Regions from separate parts of the Paenibacillus sp. J22P143 genome, predicted to be linked through region 4. Evidence: riboswitches for the same ligand, from Rfam matches in the RefSeq annotation. Region 4 holds a riboswitch; each other region holds the start of a gene.
What was found. A riboswitch is a leader RNA that binds a small molecule or an ion and turns the genes downstream of it on or off. The one in region 4 is predicted to bind cobalamin.
Positions count from the first base shown of each region.

Region 1: it holds a riboswitch for cobalamin, as region 4 does, so the genes downstream of both, metE (5-methyltetrahydropteroyltriglutamate--homocysteine S-methyltransferase) here and AC58PQ_RS04210 (ABC transporter substrate-binding protein) in region 4, are expected to answer to the same signal.
Region 2: it holds a riboswitch for cobalamin, as region 4 does, so the genes downstream of both, AC58PQ_RS22720 (DUF4430 domain-containing protein) here and AC58PQ_RS04210 (ABC transporter substrate-binding protein) in region 4, are expected to answer to the same signal.
Region 3: it holds a riboswitch for cobalamin, as region 4 does, so the genes downstream of both, AC58PQ_RS21985 (FecCD family ABC transporter permease) here and AC58PQ_RS04210 (ABC transporter substrate-binding protein) in region 4, are expected to answer to the same signal.

Region 1 is NZ_JCAUAQ010000009.1:103,890-109,288, forward strand. It holds gene metE (5-methyltetrahydropteroyltriglutamate--homocysteine S-methyltransferase) at 1-1,878, opposite strand, end outside; cobalamin riboswitch at 2,029-2,229, opposite strand; tRNA gene AC58PQ_RS15430 (tRNA-Arg) at 2,393-2,466, opposite strand; gene AC58PQ_RS15435 (hypothetical protein) at 2,631-3,542, shown strand; gene tig (trigger factor) at 3,653-4,954, shown strand; gene clpP (ATP-dependent Clp endopeptidase proteolytic subunit ClpP) at 5,150-5,399, shown strand, end outside.
Region 2 is NZ_JCAUAQ010000021.1:87,740-93,138, reverse strand. It holds gene AC58PQ_RS22745 (acyltransferase domain-containing protein) at 1-79, shown strand, start outside; gene uptA (undecaprenyl phosphate transporter UptA) at 165-776, shown strand; gene AC58PQ_RS22735 (thioredoxin family protein) at 853-1,419, shown strand; gene AC58PQ_RS22730 (MBL fold metallo-hydrolase) at 1,437-2,060, shown strand; gene AC58PQ_RS22725 (hypothetical protein) at 2,299-2,580, shown strand; cobalamin riboswitch at 2,710-2,910, shown strand; gene AC58PQ_RS22720 (DUF4430 domain-containing protein) at 3,082-5,399, shown strand, end outside.
Region 3 is NZ_JCAUAQ010000020.1:23,629-29,027, reverse strand. It holds cobalamin riboswitch at 972-1,173, shown strand; gene AC58PQ_RS21985 (FecCD family ABC transporter permease) at 1,321-2,382, shown strand; gene AC58PQ_RS21980 (ABC transporter ATP-binding protein) at 2,394-3,161, shown strand; gene AC58PQ_RS21975 (cob(I)yrinic acid a,c-diamide adenosyltransferase) at 3,184-3,786, shown strand; gene AC58PQ_RS21970 ((2Fe-2S) ferredoxin domain-containing protein) at 3,828-4,226, shown strand; gene cobN (cobaltochelatase subunit CobN) at 4,279-5,399, shown strand, end outside.
Region 4 is NZ_JCAUAQ010000002.1:90,321-95,719, reverse strand. It holds gene AC58PQ_RS04220 (heme ABC transporter ATP-binding protein) at 1-250, opposite strand, end outside; gene AC58PQ_RS04215 (FecCD family ABC transporter permease) at 256-1,293, opposite strand; gene AC58PQ_RS04210 (ABC transporter substrate-binding protein) at 1,293-2,312, opposite strand; cobalamin riboswitch at 2,470-2,623, opposite strand; gene AC58PQ_RS04205 (hypothetical protein) at 2,656-3,183, opposite strand; gene AC58PQ_RS04200 (aspartyl-phosphate phosphatase Spo0E family protein) at 3,244-3,510, opposite strand; gene AC58PQ_RS04195 (aminotransferase class I/II-fold pyridoxal phosphate-dependent enzyme) at 3,592-4,794, opposite strand; gene AC58PQ_RS04190 (Lrp/AsnC family transcriptional regulator) at 4,810-5,301, opposite strand.

The DNA of each region.
Region 1 (5,399 bases), on a different contig from region 4:
CCAGTCGAGATAAGCTTGCCAGTCTCTTTTTTTCAAAGGTAAACCTTCTCGCAACGCAGGCTCATCTACTTGAATCATCTCAATACCCGCTTTTTCGAGTGCTTCAACTTCCTCGCGTAGAGCAAGTGCGATTTGGTAAGCAACCTGTTCGCGGGAAATATCACTTCTCACGAATGACCAGTTAAGAATCGTGATCGGACCTGTCAACATGCCCTTAACCGGTTTCTCAGTAAGCGATTGGGCAAACTTCGTCTCTTTGACCGTCATCTCTTGCACGAATTCTACATCGCCAAAAATAACTGGCGGTTTCACGCAGCGAGAACCATAGGATTGAACCCATCCATTCGAGGTAAAAGCAAACCCATCCAGCTTTTCACCGAAAAACTCAACCATATCCGTACGCTCGAATTCTCCGTGTACAAGCACATCTAGTCCAAGCTCTTCCTGTAACTTAATCCATTCCGTAATCTGTTCTTGAATGAACGACTCATATTGCTCAGGTGTCCATTCGCCGCTGCGCCAATTTTTACGAGCGTTACGGACCTCAGCTGTTTGTGGAAATGATCCAATCGTCGTAGTTGGCAGGAATGGAAGCTGCCATTTTGCTGCTTGAAGGCCTCTGCGCGTTGTGAAGCTGCTATTTCTTTCATGGCGCTGTTGCCCGATATTCGCGATCGCTTGTTGGACAATAGCTTTATTCCGATAGGAGGAAGCATTAAGCTTCGCGATCGCCTTTTGGTTGATGTCTAATTCCAATCGAATGGAATCTTGGCCGTGTTGAAGAGCTCTTGTCAAAATCGAAAGTTCAGTCAGCTTTTCTTCCGCAAATGCTAGAGCATCCCGCAATACAGGCTCAAGCTTATTTTCTTTACGGGTGGAAACAGGAACATGCAGCAGGCTGGATGAAGGCTGCAGCAGCATGCGCTCATAAGGAACGATTGCTTCAAGTTGAGCAAGGAAATCAAGCTGCTTACTCAAATCCGTCTGCCAAATATTGCGTCCATCCACAATGCCAACGCCAAGCACTTTATCCGCTGGGAAGCCATGTGTCTGGAGATGACTCCAGTTCAACTCATATCCATGGATAAAATCAAGTCCAATCCCATGAACGGGAAGGGAAATAAGATCCTGGTATTGATCAACGGCATCGAAATACGTTTGAACGATGATTTTAAGAGTCGGCGCAGCTGCCGTCAGCGTCGCGAAGATGTGCTTTACACGTCCTAAATCTGTTGAGCTTAAAGACTGCACAAGAATCGGCTCATCGATCTGTACCCATTCCACACCTTCCTCTGCCAGCTCCGTCAAAATACGTGAATAGAGCGGTAGAAATAATTCGATTAGGCTATCGATTTCATTTGTTTTATACCCCTTAGCTAGCTTAAGGAAAGTAAATAGGCCTAGAACCACAGGCTTCCCATGAATGCCCAGCTTTTGCTTAGCCTCTCGATAAGCCTCAAGTGGCTTGTTGATCGTAAGCGCTGGCTGTGCATCCTGTAATTCAGGAACGATGTAATGATAATTGGTGTTGAACCATTTGGTCATTTCACAAGCTGTCGCCCCTTGACTGCCGCGAGCCATCGCATAGTAAGTGGCAAGTGGGACTTCGCCGCCTTCATAGGGGAAACGCTTTGGAACGAGTCCGAACATGGTGGATGTGTCCAGCACGTGATCATAGAGGCTGAAGTCACCTACAGGGATAAGGTCAATACCTTTTTGCTGCTGCAGGCGCAGGTTATGTAGACGGATGTCTTCGATTTGCTTTGTAAACTCACTCTCGTCTAGCTTGCCTGCCCAAAAGGCCTCTAACGCTTTCTTCCACTCGCGGTTCTCGCCAATTCTTGGATATCCTAAATTACTGCTTAATAGTGCGCACATGGGGTAATCCTCCTCAATTTTTGCTTGTGTACGAATCCCGGAAAATCAAAAAAGGGCATCTCTAACCTTAATAAAAAAGGTTAAAGATACCCTGTGTATGTGTATACAGTGTTTACGATCTCTAACACCTCCCTATCTCCCGTAGGTAAAACAGTGCTGTCAGAATTAGGCAGGTCTCCTGGCTCCAGAATCCTCGTCAAACGCTCGCCTTCCCGATCTTTCGATCAGTGGCACCGGTGGCGTCGACTCCTCTGTTACAGTGGCGGGACCGCGTCGGTATTACACCGAACTTCCCTTTTAAGCTCTAGTCAAATGTGGCATGACCAAAGCACCTATTCCCACAATATGCAATTGATGAATACTATACATGAAATCCAAGCGTATGCAAAGACTTTGTTTTCGACTGCTTTTGTTTGAAATTATTCCTTATTGAAAATAAAAAAGTGAGCCGTTATTCCTTATGAATAAACAAAAAAAAGACCGCGATTTCTCGCGGTCTTTTCTCTAACTGCAACGTCCCAGGAGGGATTCGAACCCCCGACCGCACGCTTAGAAGGCGTGTGCTCTATCCAGCTGAGCTACTGAGACCCATGTCACTTCTTACCGCCTGGACTTAATCCGTTTGGCGAAGCAAGAGTTATAATATCATATCGTTTTGTAGGAAGTCAACACTTTTGTTAATATTTTTTTTGCAATCATTTGGATGATGGAGTAAACTGGCACAAACAAGACCATGAACAGAGGTGATCCCTATGTCAGACCCTACTTTGGATAATGTCATTCTTTTTCCTAAAACAGAGAAGTTCTATGAAGACGAGTTAACGAAGTTGTTACGCTCCGAGCAATATAAAGAAGCGCTAGAGATGCTTACTTTTCTGCTGCAATTTCCCAATATCGATGCGAATAAGTCTGATCAATGGGAAGCCCTGCGCCACTGGTTGCTCACCATGTTTCCAGAGACCATGTTTCCATCAACAGAAACAGAAGAAGAGGATTCAGAGGAAGAATCTGCTTTAATGCGGCAATACATTCATGACAAGGCTGCTTCGGATGATGGGGCTTTTGTGATGAAGCTTCAAAAGATGCTTCAAGAAGGATCGCTGGAGGGACAAGTGAGTGCCTTGGAGCAGCTTGCTTATATCGAGCAACCTGAGGTGAGCCAGTACGTGAAGACCTGGCTTTGCGAAAGGGCAAGACACCCTCATCTTCAATTCAAAGCCCTTCAAACGCTTAAACAGATGGGGGAGCATGGCTATATCGAGTTTCCCAAGAATGGTAAAACCGTTCTCGTCGAAATTGATGAGACGCCGCTAACAGCGGAGGATTTTCCATTACGAATTCGTGATATGATTCGCAGAGTCGGGGACATTAGTGAAATAAGCCAGCCTGACTTTGTCTACTTTGCTACCCAGACTTGGCAGGAGTTTCTTGCCTATGCGTATGGAACTTCGATATACGCTGAGTTACTAAGGACAGAAGAAAGTGCGGTAGACGTGTGGGCCTCCGCGCTGCATGCGATTTTGCAAGATAAATTGTTTGGTACGGTTGATCGCGATGAGTTGTTAGAGATCTATGGAATTGTGGATGAGATGACGTTGCAATGGAAGCGGGCGCACAACGTGCTTACCGCATTTGTTAAGCAATTTAGCCCTGATCCTAGCTAAGAACAATGCTCGCTTGAAATGAAAATGTTATATGGTATAATAGAATGGTTATAATGAGCTTAACGTGAAAAATATATGTCATGGTACATTTTTGGAGGGGAAGGCATAAAATGAAAGCAAGTTGGGAAAAAATAGAGAAGAACGTTGGCGTTCTTGAAGTTGAAGTTGGGGCAGAACGTGTAGCAGATGCTTTGGATAAAGCATTTAAGAAGGTATCAGCGAAAGTGAATGTTCCAGGATTCCGTAAAGGGAAAGTGCCTCGTTCAATCTTTGAAGCTAAATTCGGTGTTGAAAGCTTGTATCAAGATGCACTAGATATCATTTTGCCAGAAGTTTACGTAGAAGCGATTGAAGAGGTTAAAATCGAGCCTGTTGATCGTCCTGAAGTAGATGTTGAGCAATTTGGTAAAGGTCAAGTCTTGAAATTCAAAGCTAAAGTAACAGTTAAGCCTGAAGTAACGCTTGGCGATTACAAAGGAATCGAAGTAGAAGCAGTTAACGCTGTAGTTTCTGAAGATGAATTGAATGAAGAGCTTGCACGTTTGCAACAACGTCATGCTGAATTGGTTGTTCTTGAAGAAGGACAAGCTGCTAACGGCGATGTCGTTATCATCGATTTCGAAGGATTCGTTGATGAAGTAGCATTCGAAGGCGGTAAAGCGGAGAAGTATTCCCTTGAGCTTGGATCCAACTCTTTCATCCCAGGTTTTGAAGAGCAACTCGTAGGTCTTGGTAAAGGCGAAGAGAAAGACGTTAATGTTAGCTTCCCTGAAAACTACCATTCCGAAGATCTGAAAGGCAAAGCAGCTGTGTTTAAAGTGAAACTTCACGATATCAAACGCAAAAACCTGCCTGAGCTTGATGATGAGTTCGCGAAAGACGTAAGTGAGTTCGATACACTTGTCGAGTACAAAGAAGAGCTTCAAAAACGTATGCAAGAGCGCAAAGCGAAAGATTCCGAAGCTGCTCTTGAAACTGCGGTTGTTGAGAAAGTTGCTGCTAACGCAGAAGTTGAAATTCCAGGTTCGATGGTTGAAGCTGAGCTTGATATCATGGTAAAAGAATTCGAAAGACGTCTTCGCTCCCAAGGCATGACGCTTGAAATCTACTACCAGTTCTCCGGCCAAAACGAGAGCGCGTTGAAAGAACAAATGAAAGAAGATGCTGACAAGCGTGTTCGTAACAACCTTGTTCTTGAAGCTATCGCAGCTGCAGAAAAAATCACAGTTTCCGATGAAGAAGTTGACGCGGAACTTGAGAAATATGCACCGTCTTACCAAAAATCAACAGCTGAGCTTCGTGAGCTGTTTGCATCAAACGGATCGCTTGAAGGTCTTAGCAATGATCTAGTTATCAGAAAAACGGTTGATTTCTTGCTTCAAAATAGCAAGCATGTTTCCGCAGCCGTGTAAATAAGGTAAGTAAAGGCACGTACGCAAGCAACGTGCCTTTCTTTTACCCTAATTTACGTTTAAACTCCTTAGTACATACATATTACCGCTTACATAGCTGATTTCAGAAAAATGACATTGTTGCCCAATCGTGTTAAACTGTAAGTGAATCTCAAATGAGAGAACATGGCGATTGCCGCAAAAGGAGTTGGTACAATGAGTCTTATTCCTATGGTTGTAGAACAAGAGGCTCGTGGGGAGCGTTCCTACGATATCTACTCGCGTTTACTTAAGGACCGCATAATCTTCATCGGGACCGCTATTGATGACGATGTGGCTAATTTGGTCATTGCCCAGCTGCTCTTTTTATCCGCCCAGGACCCTGAAAAAGATATACACTTATATATCAACTCACCTGGTGGGTCTGTTACGGCTGGAATGGGTATCTTTGATACCATGCAGTTTA
Region 2 (5,399 bases), on a different contig from region 4:
GCAGCGAAGCGCCAAAGCTTATTTGCTTGAGGGTCATAAGCTAGGAAGCGGGTACGGCATCCGAATAGCTTCACAATAGTAGAGCAAGAGAGCTCGTCTATGTTACTATGAGTAGGAATAGAAAAACGTATGGTCTTGAAAGTGAAGCGAAGAGAGGGCTAAGTATGAGTGAGTTAATTCATAGTTTTTTAGCGAATGTTTTAGAGTATTTGGAAGGCTTGGGATACTGGGGGATTTTCCTTGGACTTATGTTAGAGGTCATTCCGAACGAATTGCTTTTAGCCTATGCAGGGTATCTCGTATCCAAAGATCAAATTAACTTCGTAGGGGCCATGCTTTGCGCGGTCGTCGGGGGGACTTTGGCACAAATCGTGTTATATTGGATTGGGCGTTACGGTGGCAGGCCTTTTCTGGAGAAGTATGGCAAATATTTGCTGATCAGCAAGCATCATATCGATGTAGCGGAAAGCTGGTTTAACCGGTATGGCACGGGTATGATTTTCACAGCGAGATTTATTCCGATTGTGCGTCATGCGATCTCATTGCCAGGCGGAATGGCGAAAATGCCTTTGGGCAAATTCACCCTGTACACGGGGCTTGCCTTAGTTCCTTATTCGTTTCTGTATATCTATTTAGGCATGAAATTAAAGGATAAATGGGAGACGATTGGCGAGTACGCAGGGCCTTATATTAAACCATTGATTATCGCTGCGATCGTGCTAACGATTGTGTATGCGGGCTATCAATTTTATCTCAAAAGAAAAACGAAAAAGTAACAAGGTCGATTTGGCGGTTTCGCTCGCTTTTGTTACAATGAATGAGAATATGGATGATCTTGGGAGGATGAAATCAATGAGTACGAATCTTGCTAGTAAGCTGCGCACGGGTTTGAAACCGAAACAATTTATCGAGGCTATGGAGAAAAATAAAGAGCAATTCCTAGCGTATTACGATGGTTTCGCATGGGACAATGAAGAGGATAAGGAATATTTCGAATCCCTTAATAATCGCGACGATCTTCGTTGTTTGATTGTTGCTGCTGACTGGTGTGGAGACGTTGTTCGCAACGTGCCTGTTGTTTTCAAGGCTTTGGAAGACAGCGGCGTTCCGACGGAAGTTCTGATTATCGAGCAAAATTATGATGTGATCGACCAGTTCCTAACTGGCGGCGGCCGTGCGATTCCGATCGTTATCTTCACAGATACAGGCGGTTTCGTGCTTGGACAATGGGGACCTCGTCCGAAAAATGTACAAGCGGTGATGACGCAGTTCAAGAAAGAAAATCCAGATCGCGAAGCGGCTGATTATAACGAAAAAATTCAAGTAGCCAGAGCCGAAATGGGCCGCCAATATGGTGAAGGTAACGGATATCATGCTGTTATTGTGAAGGAACTTCGTTCATTAATCGAGTCGTTCTAAGTGAGGGTGGCATCACGATGATTAACATTCAATCCTTTGTCTTGGGTCCGGTTCAGACGAACGCTTATCTGCTCTCGAATCCAGAGACGAATCAAGGTATTATTATCGATCCGGGTATGAATCCGAAATCGCTGATCAAAAAAATCGCCGATATGGATATCGTTGCGATTCTGCTGACTCACGCGCATTTCGATCACATCGGCGGCGTTGACGAGATTCGTAAGCTCAAAGGTTGTCCGGTGTATATTCACGATCTGGAAGCTGATTGGCTGACGAATCCGAAGAAAAACGGTTCTGCACGCTGGCCAGATCTTGGCGCTCCGATTGTTACGGATCCAGCGGAATTCGCGCTGGATGAAGGACAAACGCTTGAGTTCCTGGGTATCCAACTCAAGGTGTTCCACACGCCAGGCCATTCGCCAGGCAGCGTGAGCTTCTTGTATGACAAACACCTGTTCAGCGGTGATGTATTGTTTAAACTATCGGTTGGTCGTACCGACCTACTCGGTGGAGATAACAATACCCTGCTGGATTCCATTCAGGATAAACTATTCCTGCTGGATGACGATGTCAACGTCTATTCGGGGCACGGCGCGAAAACCACGATCGGCTTCGAACGTGAGAATAATCCATACGTGTAACGTGAATAGGACTGCTCCCAATGAGGGGGCAGTTCTTTTTTTGTACCGCGCATATGCTCGTTCGCCCATGACACCCACCCAATTTATTGCGTAACTGGGTATTTACCGTGTGCAACGTAGGTGGTTCCCCATAGACTGATGTTGTAAGCTATTCACCCAACTTCAACAATAACCTTCCGTTTAAACCGTAAGCTCGTGAAAGTTCCCAGTAGGGAAAATACGAAGGAGGTGCTCACTCATGGAATATGTAAAAGTTCCGAATTACCCAATGCAACCAATGCCGATGCCAACTCCGATGCCAATGCCAATGCCGACTCCACTTCCAGCTCCAGCTCCTATCATGCAGCAACCAGCACACAATATCCACCTGCACGCGTCGTACCAACAAACCGAATTTGTTTTCCCGAAACCAGTCCACACGCAAGCAGTCGCTTGTCCTCCGAAAAATAATTCGGCCGCTAGTATTCTCGTGCTTTTCATTTTGCTAGTCATCATTACGAGCAGCATTTGTAAATATTAATTGACGGATCGCACGGGTAAAAAAGGAAGGTAATCCCAGCAGGGCCTAGGGTCTTGATGGGGTTGCCTTTTTTGTTTTAAGTAGACAAAACTAGTAAAAGGGGTTAACATAAGTTTTGCTTTGATAATTTCATATGTTCTAAATAAGGGTGTAAGCATACTTTACAGATGCTTGCTTAAAAGGGAAGTTCGGTAAGAAGCCGACGCGGTCCCACCACTGTACTTGCAGAGTAACTCTTTCATATGCCACTGTCTTGTTTTACGAGATTGGGAAGGCGAAGAGAAGCGATGACGCATGAGCCAGGAGACCTGCCTTTATTTATTGGATGTTTCTAATTCCTTGGGGGTAGGGATTAGTTACAAAGAGTATGCTGCTCACATAAAGCTTATTTGTGGTGTGTAGTATGTATTTCATGATTAAAGTCGAAGTCACCCTAGTAGTTAAGGGTGGCTTTTTTTGTACCCCTTTTAGCAATTTAATAAGGGAAAGAGGAATGGAAGAATGATTCATCGTTATGCACCAAAATCGTTTATTGCACTTGTCATGGCTTTTATGCTTCTATTTTCTTCGCTTGGCCTCTTTTTTGGACCGAGTAATCAAGCGCTTGCTACTACAAGTACTGGGCCTAGTTCAATCCGTGAATGGCTTCCAGCGCCTGGTCAATTTACCAATGAGCCAGCATGGGGTGGAACGGGCGAAATTAATTCCAAGTGGACGAATACCCCCGCCAATTCACCAGGTGTTTCACTTGGCGCATTCGGAGGAAGTATTATTTATAAATTCGATGATCCCATTCTGAACAGTCCGAAAAATCCTTATGGCGTGGATTTCACTGTGTTTGGGAATGCGTTTGCTGGAAATGAAGAGCCAGCGGGAGTAGCGGTTGCACAAGACGATGGGAGTGGTAACCCTGGCCCGTGGTATTACATTGCAGGGTCAGAGCACTATGAAGATAGCACAATTTGGGATTACCAGGTTACCTATACCAATCCTGAACCCGATTTTACTACCGCAAATGGTGTAAATGTACCTTGGGTCGATAATAAAAATGGTAGTGGAAACGTAAAAATAAACAGTTTCCATAAACACGCTTATTATCCAATTCCAGCTAATTATTCGCTTGCACCTGCTAATTTTAACAATCAATCCTATACGTATTCTGGTGTGAAAATTAACGTAAGAAAGAACGTGTTTGGCTATCCAGACACGCATGCGAATGGCAGCGCCCCTTATGATGTGCCGGCAAATCCTTACTTAACCTCACCGGTTAAAGGTGATCCGATTGATATTAGTTGGGCGGTTGACAGCGAAGGCAAGCCAGTAAGCTTGAACAATGTGAGTTTCGTAAAGGTTTATAATGCGGTCCAAATGGATGGCGGTGCCGTAGGAGAAATTGGTCCGGAAATTACTTCTTTACAGAAGGTTTCCCCAGATAATTCGGTTAATGAATCAACTGACTTATCTAGCATCGTATTGTCGGGAGTTGGTGGCGATGCGTCAGTTACTAAGCAAATCACTGTAACTTCAGGAGTATATAGCTATAACGATATCCTAATTAATACCGATAAAATAAAAATTACAGCAAATGGTTCTTCTTCGAATATCTTCGTTAATAATAAAAGCGGATTCGCTGGTACACAAATCGATAAAGAAATCACATTAAGTGATACAAAAGCTAAAATCGTTAGAGTGATCGCACAAGATGGAAATAATACACCGAAAATATACTATTTGAGTATTAAAAAAGGTATTGAACCAACAGTTCCTCAACCGTTACATGCTTCTATTGTTGTTAGCGGAATAAGCTCCATAGCAAATAAGATTGTCATTCTGGCAAAAACAGATACAACTGTTGAGGCAGGGAAATCCGCTGCGTATGCGATTGAAAAGGTATTGAAGGAAAATGATATTCAAGTTAAAAATGAAACGGGCAATTACATCACGAGTATTGGCGATCTGACTTCAGGAGACGGTGGTACTTTAAGCGGCTGGATGTATTTGGTTAATGGGCAATTTGCTGACGTAGGTATCGCTAATTATATTCTACGAAGCAATGATGTAATTACGCTTGTATATACAGATGATTACAATAAGGATATTACTTCTATTGCCGATAAAACGACGTTAGATGCAAAAATTACTGAAATTAACGCCTTGCAACAAGGGAATTATACAGATAATAGCTGGCAAGCGCTGCAAAGTAGCCTAACATTCGCTAAGGCTGTTTCGGCGAATAGCAGCGCTATTCAATATCATGCTGACAGTGCGCTAGCTGGTTTAACTACAGCCTTTCAAAACCTAGTTAGTAAACCCATTCCACAACAAATAACGGTCTCTTTCACATTAAAAGGTAAAAGTGCAGCTGCGGGTAAAAACATTACATTACCCAAAACGACGATAGCTGTCGAGAGCGGTAAGACGGCTGCATTTGTCATTGAGAAAGCATTAGATGAGGCACAAATTTCATATGTAAATGAAAATGGTGCTTATATTTCAAGCGTTGGTGGTCTAGCTGCCTTTGATGGTGGACCAAACAGCGGTTGGCTGTACGCAGTTGATGGCGTTGACCCTGATGTAGGTATTGCTAGTTATATACTAACGCAAGATGCTGATATCGTGCTTCGCTATACCGACGATTATTTACTAGAGGGCCCAATTGGACATGTAACGGTTGCTGTAGAGAAGTTTACGTTGGGGCAAGGTTATTATAGAGAACCTGCTATCGTACCTTTTTATCAAGGTGACAATGCAGCTGCAATACTTACACGTGTGTTGGGCGCTGGAAACTATAGAATTTATGGTAGCGTAGAGGATTCCTT
Region 3 (5,399 bases), on a different contig from region 4:
TCGACCTGTGTGATCTGGCTTGATTAAATGACTCTACTATCGCTCAATCGATTATTAATCTCCTTAAAGTCAAAAGAAAATATTTATAGGAAAAACTAACCAGCATACGTTTCCCTTAACAAAGAAAATGGAGGAAACCACTTAGGTCGATTTGATCCCGCATACGGTGCATATAAGTGGGAAAGCATTCAAAAAACATTCTAATACTAAATAATTTAAAATAAATTTTAGAATACTTTACCCCAGAATCCCCTCGTTTTTTTGTAGTCAAAGTGTAGCCAAAAGCTTTAAAGTACGCTAATTCCACCTAAAAATAGCTAACATTAATTAACACGATTAGAACCCCCAGCCCTTATGAAATAAGGCTTCTTGGCACTAATCAACATAACTTAAAAACAATTAAAGAGTTCAAAACAGGGGTTCGACTCCCCTCACCTCCATACAGAGAACCCGCTCACTGAGCGGGTTTTTGCTTTTTAATGAGCCGAATTGTAGACGAGATATTTTTAGAGTTTATTTTAGGAGACTCTTGTAGACGAAGTGTCTACAGAGAATTAGTCATGATGTTTAATAAGATAATCATTTTCAATTTGTTATCGAAAACGATGGCTAAGTACCAAAGTATAGCCCTGGATCAAATGTTAGCTTTAAGTAATTTGAACGTGTTTATTGAGACCATAGAGCCAGAGTTGACAACCATCACGCGCCGTTGTACCTCGCGTGGCTCCCTGCGCGAGGTGCCATAGAGGCAAGTAACCCTCATCCGAAGTTCATCAAGGCGGATGTAGCAAACTTGGAAACGGTTTTAATGCATTGACTTATATGTTTTGAATTTTAAACTTCATAGTAGAGCGACCTCCAGATGCTTTGGAGGCTGTGACCTTTTTAATTTTGTTTGTAAAATACATTTACAAAAGCAGATGTATTCACTATAGTTAGATCTTGAGTTCACTATGCTTAGTCCGAAAAAAATTAAATATTGGCCAATAGGTTCTCCTTGATCGAAGTCGATCGGGAGATTAAAAGGGAAGTTCGGTTCGAATCCGACGCGGTCCCGCCACTGTACTTGCAGAGTAGTATCCGTTATGCCACTGTGATGTTTGTTCGTCATGGGAAGGTTGGATACTGCGATGACGCAATAGCCAGGAGACCTGCCTATTTGGTGTTTATTCATGAATGTCTTCGAGGAAAAGATGCATGGAACTTGAAAGTTAGTTGCGACCGTTTTGTCGTATACACCTTTTACTTCTGCATGCAAGCCTCCTGAAACTGTTCAGGAGGCTTTTTTATATTTGAGTCAAACTTAGGAGATGGATCCAGATGGATGAAACGTTAATTCCAAGTAACGAATATGCCACAACCCTTCGCAGAAAATGGCTGGTCCTTTTGTTACTATCAGCCTTTTTGATAATTATCATCATTGGCGCTGCCAAATTTGGAACGATTCATGTGACCAATCGCGAGATTATTCAGGGGTTGTTTGCCCCATCGGTGGAGTCGACGAATCTGACAATTCTTCGAGATGTACGGTTCCCACGCATAGGAATGGACGTGTTTACAGGCATCGCGCTTGCTGGAGCAGGCGTCATCATGCAGGCTATTTTGCGAAACCCACTTGCCAGCCCGTTTACGCTAGGCGTGTCAAGCGGAGCTTCCTTCGGTGCAGCGTTGGCTATCGTTTTGGGCACTAGCTTGTTCGGCATTAAAACGATACTGACAAGCTCATGGCTGATTGCAACTAATGCTTTTGTATTTGGCTGCTTGTCCATTCTGTTAGTTTATGCGATCTCCAGCTTGAAGAATCATTCCGGCACGGTGCTGTTACTTGCAGGGGTTGCTTTTAGTTACTTGTTCTCCTCGGGGGTATCTGCACTAAAATATATTTCCAAAAATGATGTGCTTAAAGATTTGATTGTTTGGCTGATGGGAAGTACAAGCGGTACTAATTGGTCAGAAATAAAGCTGATCGCACCAGTCACTTTGATTGGTATGTTGATCATAATGCGTTACTCCTGGCAGTTAAATGTGCTGGCGCTTGGAGAGGAAATTGCCAGAACGACCGGTATTCGTGTAAAACAGCTTCGGCTAGTCTCGCTCTTCACGGTGACGGTCATCTCATCAATCACGATCGCGTTCACAGGGGTTATCGGCTTCGTCGGACTCGTGGCGCCTCATGTAGCGAGGATGATCATCGGTGTCGATCACCGATTTCTCGTTCCAGCGTCCTGCTTACTTGGTGCAATCCTATTATTACTCTCGGATACGGTTGCGCGAGCACTCTTTTCTCCTGTTGAGATCCCGGTCGGAATCGTAACTTCGATCATCGGCGTTCCATTCTTTATCTATTTATTGATCAGCAAGAAGAGAGAATATTGGAATTAAGGGGGAAAATCATGAGCCTGCGATTAGAGGAGGTAAGTTTTCAATATGGAGGACGCTCCGCGATTCACAAGGTGAGTTTGGAACTCGTTCGAGGGGAAGTCGTTGCGATTCTCGGTCCGAATGGAGCAGGTAAAAGCACGTTGTTGAAATGTATGGCCTATCTCTATCCGCCGAGAAGTGGTTCTGTTTCATACAAAGGCAAGCTACTACAACATTATTCTCCCAAACAGCGGGCGCGAATAATCGGATTCGTTCCTCAGCATTTCTCCGCGTCCATTCCAATGACCGTATTCGAGGTCGTTCTAATGGGGAGAACGCCATATCTTCGTTGGGGAACTACAAAAGAAGACATTGTGCAAGTCGAACGCATTCTGAATGAACTCAAGCTTTCCTCCCTTAAAAAGCGATATATTAGCGAACTTAGTGGCGGTGAACGCCAGAAAGTGATGCTGGCCCGCGCTTTGGCACAGCAGCCAGAAGTCATGCTGTTGGACGAGCCGATTACAGGTCTTGATATTCGGCATCAGCTTGAGGCGATGGACACGATTCAAGCTATGGTGAGGAATAACAACACTTCAGCCGTGATGGTTCTCCATGATCTCGAGTTAGCCTCACGTTATGCAGATCGCATCATTCTGATGAAGCAAGGTGAAGTGTACGCAACCGGTCACCCAAGTGAAGTGTTGACCGAGCGAAATTTACAGCAGGTGTATGGCATCGAAAGCATGATCGAACCCATTGCATTCGGTTTGAATATTACTCCTGTTCGACCTATATAGTGAAAAGAAAGAGGCGATGAAAATGAGAATTTATACGAAAACCGGGGATCTCGGCGAAACAAGCATTGTCGGCGGGCGTGTTTCGAAAGCAAGTGTAAAAGTGGATGCTTATGGAACAATCGATGAAGCTAACAGCATTATCGGCATTGCGATCACTTACATCCCTGAAACCGAACTTCAGATCAGAAATGAACTGGAGCAAATCCAACAAATTCTATTCGATTGCGGCAGTGATCTAAGCAAGAAAGAAGGAATGGAAGAACGCCGACCTTTTAAGGTAACAGAAGAGCTTCTAGAAGAGTTTCTACCTGAGATGGAGTCTCGCATCGATGCGTACATTCAAGAATCGCCACAACTGGAGCGCTTCGTTCTCCCTGGTGGCAGCCAAGCCTCTGCCTTTCTGCATTTGGCCCGGACGGTAGTACGTCGTGCCGAGCGGCGTGTCGTTGCGTTGTCCAAGGAGGAGCGGATTAATCCGCATGTACTTAAGTATATGAACCGAACGTCTGATTATTTATTTGCTGTTGCAAGAGTAATGAATTATCGATTAGGCATAGCGGATGTTGAATATGTGAGAAGCCCGAAAGTATTTAGGGAAATGAAGAAAAAGGATGCAAAATCCTAACTTGACGAACGTTGTCGATACGATGAAGGGGTGTATAAACAATGTCAACTTGGGATTTATCTCAAACAAAGCATCATGTTCTAATATGTAATGGATCGAGCTGCTTACGCATGCTCGGAGATGAAGTTACCGTTGCTATACGCGAAGAAATCGCGTCCCTTGGAGCGGAAGATCTGATTCATACAACAAGAACAAGATGCAATGGCCGCTGTGAGGATGCATCTGTTGTCACTGTCTATCCGGAGGGAAACTGGTATAAGAACATGACTCCCGAGAGCGGAAAGCAACTGGTTCGCGGGCTCTTACAATCAAACACACCCTTACAGGATCAGATAACTTTCTCCTACGATCAAGGTCGTTTCATCCTTAGCGGAAACGGAGTGGCTGGCATGCTTCCAAGTGTTGGAGCTGAACGAAAAAGAGCAAAAGCAGAAGCATAAGCAAAAGCAAAAGAACAATAAATCATTCTCAATGTCGAAAGGAGAGCCTTTTGTGATTTTATATTTAACGACAGCAGATACGGACATTTTGACTTTAAAAGCAGCTTTGCCAATGTTGCCAGAAGATTTCTCAGCGATTCGTTCCGCGAATGTTACCGATTGGCTGGATCGGGATGAATTGGCTGAGTCGTTCCTAGACCGGTGGCTGGCTCAGGCTAAGCTTGTTGTTCTTCTTATTCATGGAGGCCGTAAAGCTCAGCCGTATGCATTTGACAGAATTCGTAACCTCTGTCACCAGCAGCAGATTCCTTTCATGGCTTGGCCAGGCAATACCGAGCAAGACCCAGAGCTTGATCGAGCAACGAACGTGCCGCTTGAACTGTCAAGAAAGGCGATGTCCTATACGGTTTATGGTGGAGTCCGTAATTTCGTTCAGATGTTGCATTTTGTCAGTGACAACTGGCTGGGGACAAGTTATGGCTATGTTAAGCCAGCTTCGATGCCATGGGCCGGTATTTATAAGTCTAAGTCGTTGCTGCCGATTACATCGGATCAATGGGCGCAAGAGCACCAAGCAAAGTTAGCTCTAGGGTTGCCAGTAATCGGAATTTTATTTTACCGGGCGCATTGGATGAGCCAGAACATCGAGTTCATCGACTCGTTGTGTGAGGAGATCGCAGGAAAAGGCGGCATTCCGCTCCCGATTTTTGCTCAAAGTCTCAAGGAAAATTCGAACGACGAGCAGCAAGAAAGCTATGGACAGTTTCTGGTTGATTCGCACGGTCGTAAACTCGTGAATTGTTTAATCGTGACGATGAGTTTTGCGGTTCATGGTAGAGGGAACGACGTATGTCCACCGAGCCGAAGCAGCGTTTCTACCATCGAAGCATTGAACGTGCCTGTCCTTCAGGCGATTGTCTCCTTAAACAGCCATCAGCAGTGGGATGTAAGCGAGGCTGGCTTGTCACCGCTCGATATCGCGATGAACATTGCGCTTCCTGAGTTTGATGGACGCATCGTCACAGTGCCGATCAGCTTCAAGGAAATCGAGCAAGAGGATCCGGTGCTGAAGACATCGATTCGCAAATATGCCGCAGATCGCAGCCGCACGGGGTACATTGCTCGGCTTGCCATCAAGTGGTCAGGTCTGGGTAAGAAGGATAATTGGGATAA
Region 4 (5,399 bases):
CATCTTGCTGAAGAACAGCAAGCCATTTTGCCAACTCTTTACGAGAATAAGAGGATACCTCTTTTCCCTTTACCCACACTTTCCCATGCATGACAGGATCCATGCCGGAGAGGAGTCGAAGCAAGGTTGATTTACCACTGCCATTGGGTCCAATAATCCCAAAAAACTCCCCCTGCTGAACCTCAAAGCTAACATTATCCAACACTTGCTGCTCCCGAAAGCTCTGAAAAAGCTGCTCCACTTTAATCATCGTCATCAACCTCTTAACGTTTTCTTATCTTTATGGAGCAGATAGGCAAAGAATGGCGCCCCCAGAAACGCCGTTATAACCCCGAGAGGAATTTCCGTAGGACTAAGCAGCGTTCGAGCTAGGGTGTCTGCCCATAACACATAAATCCCACCGCCAATCGCGGATAAAGGAATGATTAATCGATAATCCGGACCCACCAACAGTCGTACCAAGTGCGGCACGATCAGTCCTACGAAGCCGATAACTCCAGCCACGGATACAGCAGCAGCCGTAATCAATGTCGAAGCGATCAGTACGATCAACTTCGTGCGCTCCACATGAACGCCGAGATGGGCCGCTTGTCGCTCACCCAACGCAAGCAGGTTTAACGATCTCGCATAGCTTAACAGAATTACAAGACCGATAACGAGATAGGGTGCAATCATATACGTATATGACCATCCCCGCATCGTAAGACTGCCCATGAGCCAAAAAATAATCTCATTAATCGTTTGGTCTGAGATTGCAACCAAGAAGGACACGAACGCGCCTAGAAAGGCTTGCATCACAACTCCGGATAAAATCAGCGTCTCCATCTTCAGCTTCCCTTCAATCATCGCCAGCTTTAAGACCAATAACAGGGAAATAAGCCCTGTCGCGAAAGCCACAATCGGGATCGACCATTGCCCGAACCAGGCGAATTGCAATCCGAAGTAAATAAGAAAAGCAGCCCCGACAGAAGCTCCTGAAGATACGCCAAGCGAATAAGGGTCAGCAAGAGGATTGCGCAGTACCCCTTGAAATCCAGCGCCAGCTATGGAGAGTACAGCCCCAACTAGAATACCAAGCAGAACACGAGGAATTCTCACTTTATTAATAATTTGTTCGGAAGATTGCGGCCATTTCACCTCAATATGACTTCCAACCCAAGGAAGATGTTTCCCAAGAATCCCCACTATATGAGAAATAGGAAGCTGAGCTGAGCCGATGGATAAACTCACCACAATAGAAAGAAGAAGGAGTATAACTCCTACTCCTCCCCCAAACATCAATTTTCTTTTCATTATTTCACCAATTCAGGGTAGATGCCTTTCGCCATTTCCAGCAGTCCGTCTGTCAATCTCGGACCTGGGCGGCTTAGCGAGTTTTGGTCTAAACCTACCACACGTTTATTTTTCACGGCGTCAATGGCATCCCACCCACCGCGTGTGCGAATAATTTCTTCTAACGGCTTCTTGCTCTTGAAGTCCGTAATCCCATTAGCGAATAAGATAACATTCGGATTCTGCTGAATGATCTTCTCTTCACTGATTTCATACCAGCCAGCTTTATCGGCAGCTACATTAATTCCACCTGAGAGCGTGATTAATTCATCCATGAACACTCCGCTTCCCACGGTCCAGCCTGGTGCAAACTCGATGTACACTTTTTTCTTGTTCTCTTGTTTCACATCTTTCACGGCATCGACAACCTTCTGACGATCCGCTTTCATTTTAGCGACAACTTTCTCAGCTTGTTCTTGATGATCGGTAATCTGTCCAAATGTTATAATATTGTTCATCGCATCATCTAGCGTTTTTGGCTCTACTTTAAAGACATTAATGTTCATCCCACGTAGTTCCTCAACTGATTTAGCTTCCATGGAAACACCAGAGAAAACAATATTCGCATTCGAAGCAATGACGGCCTCCATGTTTGGTTGCGTGATGCTGCCCAGCTTCGGCTTCGATTTAACTGCTTCTGGGTAATCATCGAAATCAGATACTCCCACGATATTCGCTTCTAGTCCAATCGCGAACAGCGCTTCTGTCTCTGATGGCGAAACCGATGCAATTCGTTCTGGCGCTTTGTCGAACGTAAACTCTTTCCCAGTCGCATCCTCCACTTTCAAAGGATATGTCGTTTTCTTCGCTGAGACAGGTGCTGATGTCGATGCCGTTGTTGTTGGAGCCTTCGTCCCCTCACCGCCGAGTTTCGATGGATCCGTGATTTCCGTTTCTTTTTTAGCACATGCCGCTAAAGAAATAGCTGTTGCAACCGCTAATGTTAAAATAAGACCTTTTTTGAACCTACTTTGTTTCATCAAATAAACCCTCTTTCTTTTTCATTAATTATCGATCCCATCAAACAAAAAAGTCTCCCTGTTCACTAGGAACGAGGGAGACGATAAATCGCGGTATTGGGCAACGAACTAACGTACGCTGCTTCCTGATTTAACGCGATCCTTTTCCTCGAAGGATGTTGTATTGGCACCATAGGCAGGTATCCTGACTCTCCAACCATTCGCATGGTTGAATTACAGTGGCGGGACCGTGCCGGATTTAAACCGGCTTCCCCTAAACTAATAACCTTCCATTTTGGAAACTTATCAGTACCTATAGTTGCAAATTATAAGATCAAGCTATTTGTCGATTATAGACGTTCTCTTACTTTTGCGCAATGATTTTGAGGACTTTCAAAGCCTCGTCCATTTTCGGAGCATTCTGAGGTATGAACGCGAATAAACCTTTTCCCTCATAGCCTTGCTCTTTCATCCATTTGTTTCCTGTAAGCGGAATGCCATATAAATGCTTTTCAGCGGCTTTGCCTTCTTCTTTGATTTCGATAACCCCTTCAGGGTAATCTGCTGGATTAATCGTGTCATCTAATGATACGAATCCCGCTTGGTTACTCAAGCCCTTGAACTGTTCTTCGCCCAAAATGAAGATGCCGTTACCTCCAGCAGCCAGCTCAACAATCATTTTTTCCATTGAAAAAATAGGGGATGTATTCAGCTTCACAGTAGGTAATTCTCCTACCTTGTCTTTCAAGGATACTTCCATCTTCTCCGCCGCTTCACTTGGAAAACCGTTAGGTCCCATAATAAATAGCGATACATCTGCTTTCGGCCCACCACAAGCGGTAAGTGTCAGCATCATTCCTAGCATTACAACGAATAGCCATTTCGCCTTCATGTATGTAATTCCCTCCGTCATGTACTCTCTCTTATCGATAGTCGCCAGAAAAGTCGGTTTTCACCGACTTTTCTTTCCAGATGTCATGTATTCATTTATTTTGTGATCCAGCATCGTGCTTAATTCAACAACCTCATCAGATGTCATTTCTCGACCTTCCATGACCATCTGTTCCATTTTTCTTCTCAACGTGTTGATCTCTTCTTCAAGTAAAGCTCGGGAATTTTGCTTCTTGGCATTTCTGGTCAGCCAGCGCTGTCCGAACTCTTGCTCGCGAATTTGAAATTGCTTCTGAAAGTTAGTAAGCTGATATTCCATAAAAACCATGCTCATCCCTCCTTACTCTAAGAATACCAGTTTTCATTCCCTATGAATATATGAATTTATCACAAAAATTTCTTGTAACAATTATAATTTTCTTAAGAAATTACCGATTCTCTCTAATGCTTCATTAAGCTGAGAAACACTATACGCATAAGAGCATCGTAGGAAGCCCTCTCCACCCAATCCAAATACATCACCAGGTACAGCAGCAACCTTACATTCGTACAAGAGTCGTTGTGCAAATTCATCAGAGGTTAATCCTGTAGCAACAATACTTGGGAATGCATAGAATGCGCCCTGTGGTTCATGGCATTCGAGTCCTACCTCTCGGAAGCCTCTGACAACCAATCGTCTCCGTTGATTATAGGATTCAATCATACGATCTTTCTCTTCAAGTCCATTCGTCAACGCTTCATGCGCTGCTACTTGCCCCATGACAGGTGCACACATGACCGTATATTGGTGAATCTTAGTCATCGCTGAGATCAACTCACGGTGACCGCAGGCATACCCCATCCGCCAGCCTGTCATTGCGAAAGCCTTGGAGAACCCGCTAACAAGAATCGTCCGATCCTGCATCCCTGGAACCGCGGCGAAACTCACATGCTTCTGACCGTATGTCAACTCTGCATAAATTTCATCGGAAATGACAATCAGATCATGTTCTTCGACAACTTTGGCAATCGGCAGCCAGTCCTCATAGGTCATAATACCGCCAGTTGGATTGCTTGGGTAGCACAGAATTAATATTTTGGAGCGTGGCGTAATCGCATCACGAAGCGCTTTTTCCGTCAGCTTAAATTGATCCTTCGCGAATGTTTCGATACCAACTGGCACACCGCCGCTAATGGCTGTGATTGGCGAGTATGAAATATAACATGGCTCCGGAATCAGAATTTCATCCCCCGGTGTAATCAGTGAGCGCAGTGCTAGATCGATCGCTTCGCTGCCGCCAACGGTTACGAGCACTTCATTCGATGGTTCATATTTAACTTTAAATGAAGTATACAAATAGTTCGCAATCGCTTCGCGGAGTTCAGGAATACCGGAGTTTGGCGTATATTTCGTTCTGCCGCGCTCCAAGGAATGAACAGCAGCCTCACGAACGTGCCAAGGTGTGGAGAAATCCGGTTCGCCGACACCCAGTGAGATGATATCCTCTTTACTATTGCTTACGAGATCAAAAAACTTCCGAATGCCGGACGGCTTCATGTCACGTACAGCAGGCGCGAGGTAGTCCTGCATGGATTTTTTACTGGATTGAATCGTGGTCTCATCCTTGATCATGGCGCTACCTCTTCCTTACGGCGAAACAAGCATCCGATGATCATCTTCCTGATCTTCGAAAATAATGCCGTCTTGTTTGTATTTTTTCAAAATAAAGTTCGTTTTCGTTGAAAGAACTCGGTCAATCGGCGATAGCTTATTAGATACGAAAGAAGCAACCTGCTTCAACGAGCTTCCCTCAATTTCGACAAGCAAATCATAGGCCCCTGACATGAGATAAACTGATTTGACTTCTGGATATAAATAGATCCGTTCCGCAATCGCATCAAACCCGCGCCCGCGCTCCGGCGTAATTTGCACTTCAATTAGGGCGGTAACCTTTTCGTCATCTACTTTGCTCCAGTTTACGACTGTCGCGTATTTAACGATGACCTTATCCGCTTCCATCTCGCTTATCGCTCGCGCAACTTCGGCCTCCGCCGTTCCTAACATGGTGGCGATCAGATCCGCGCTCCTGCGGGCGTCTTCCTTTAGTAAATCGAGAATTTTAAGCTTCAAAGTATCCATGGTTAAACCTACCTTTCTGAGATATGTTTCATTCATCCATTCATCTTACAATGAATCGCTGTCCTAATTCAATTACTGATCGCGGAAGATAGGCAGAA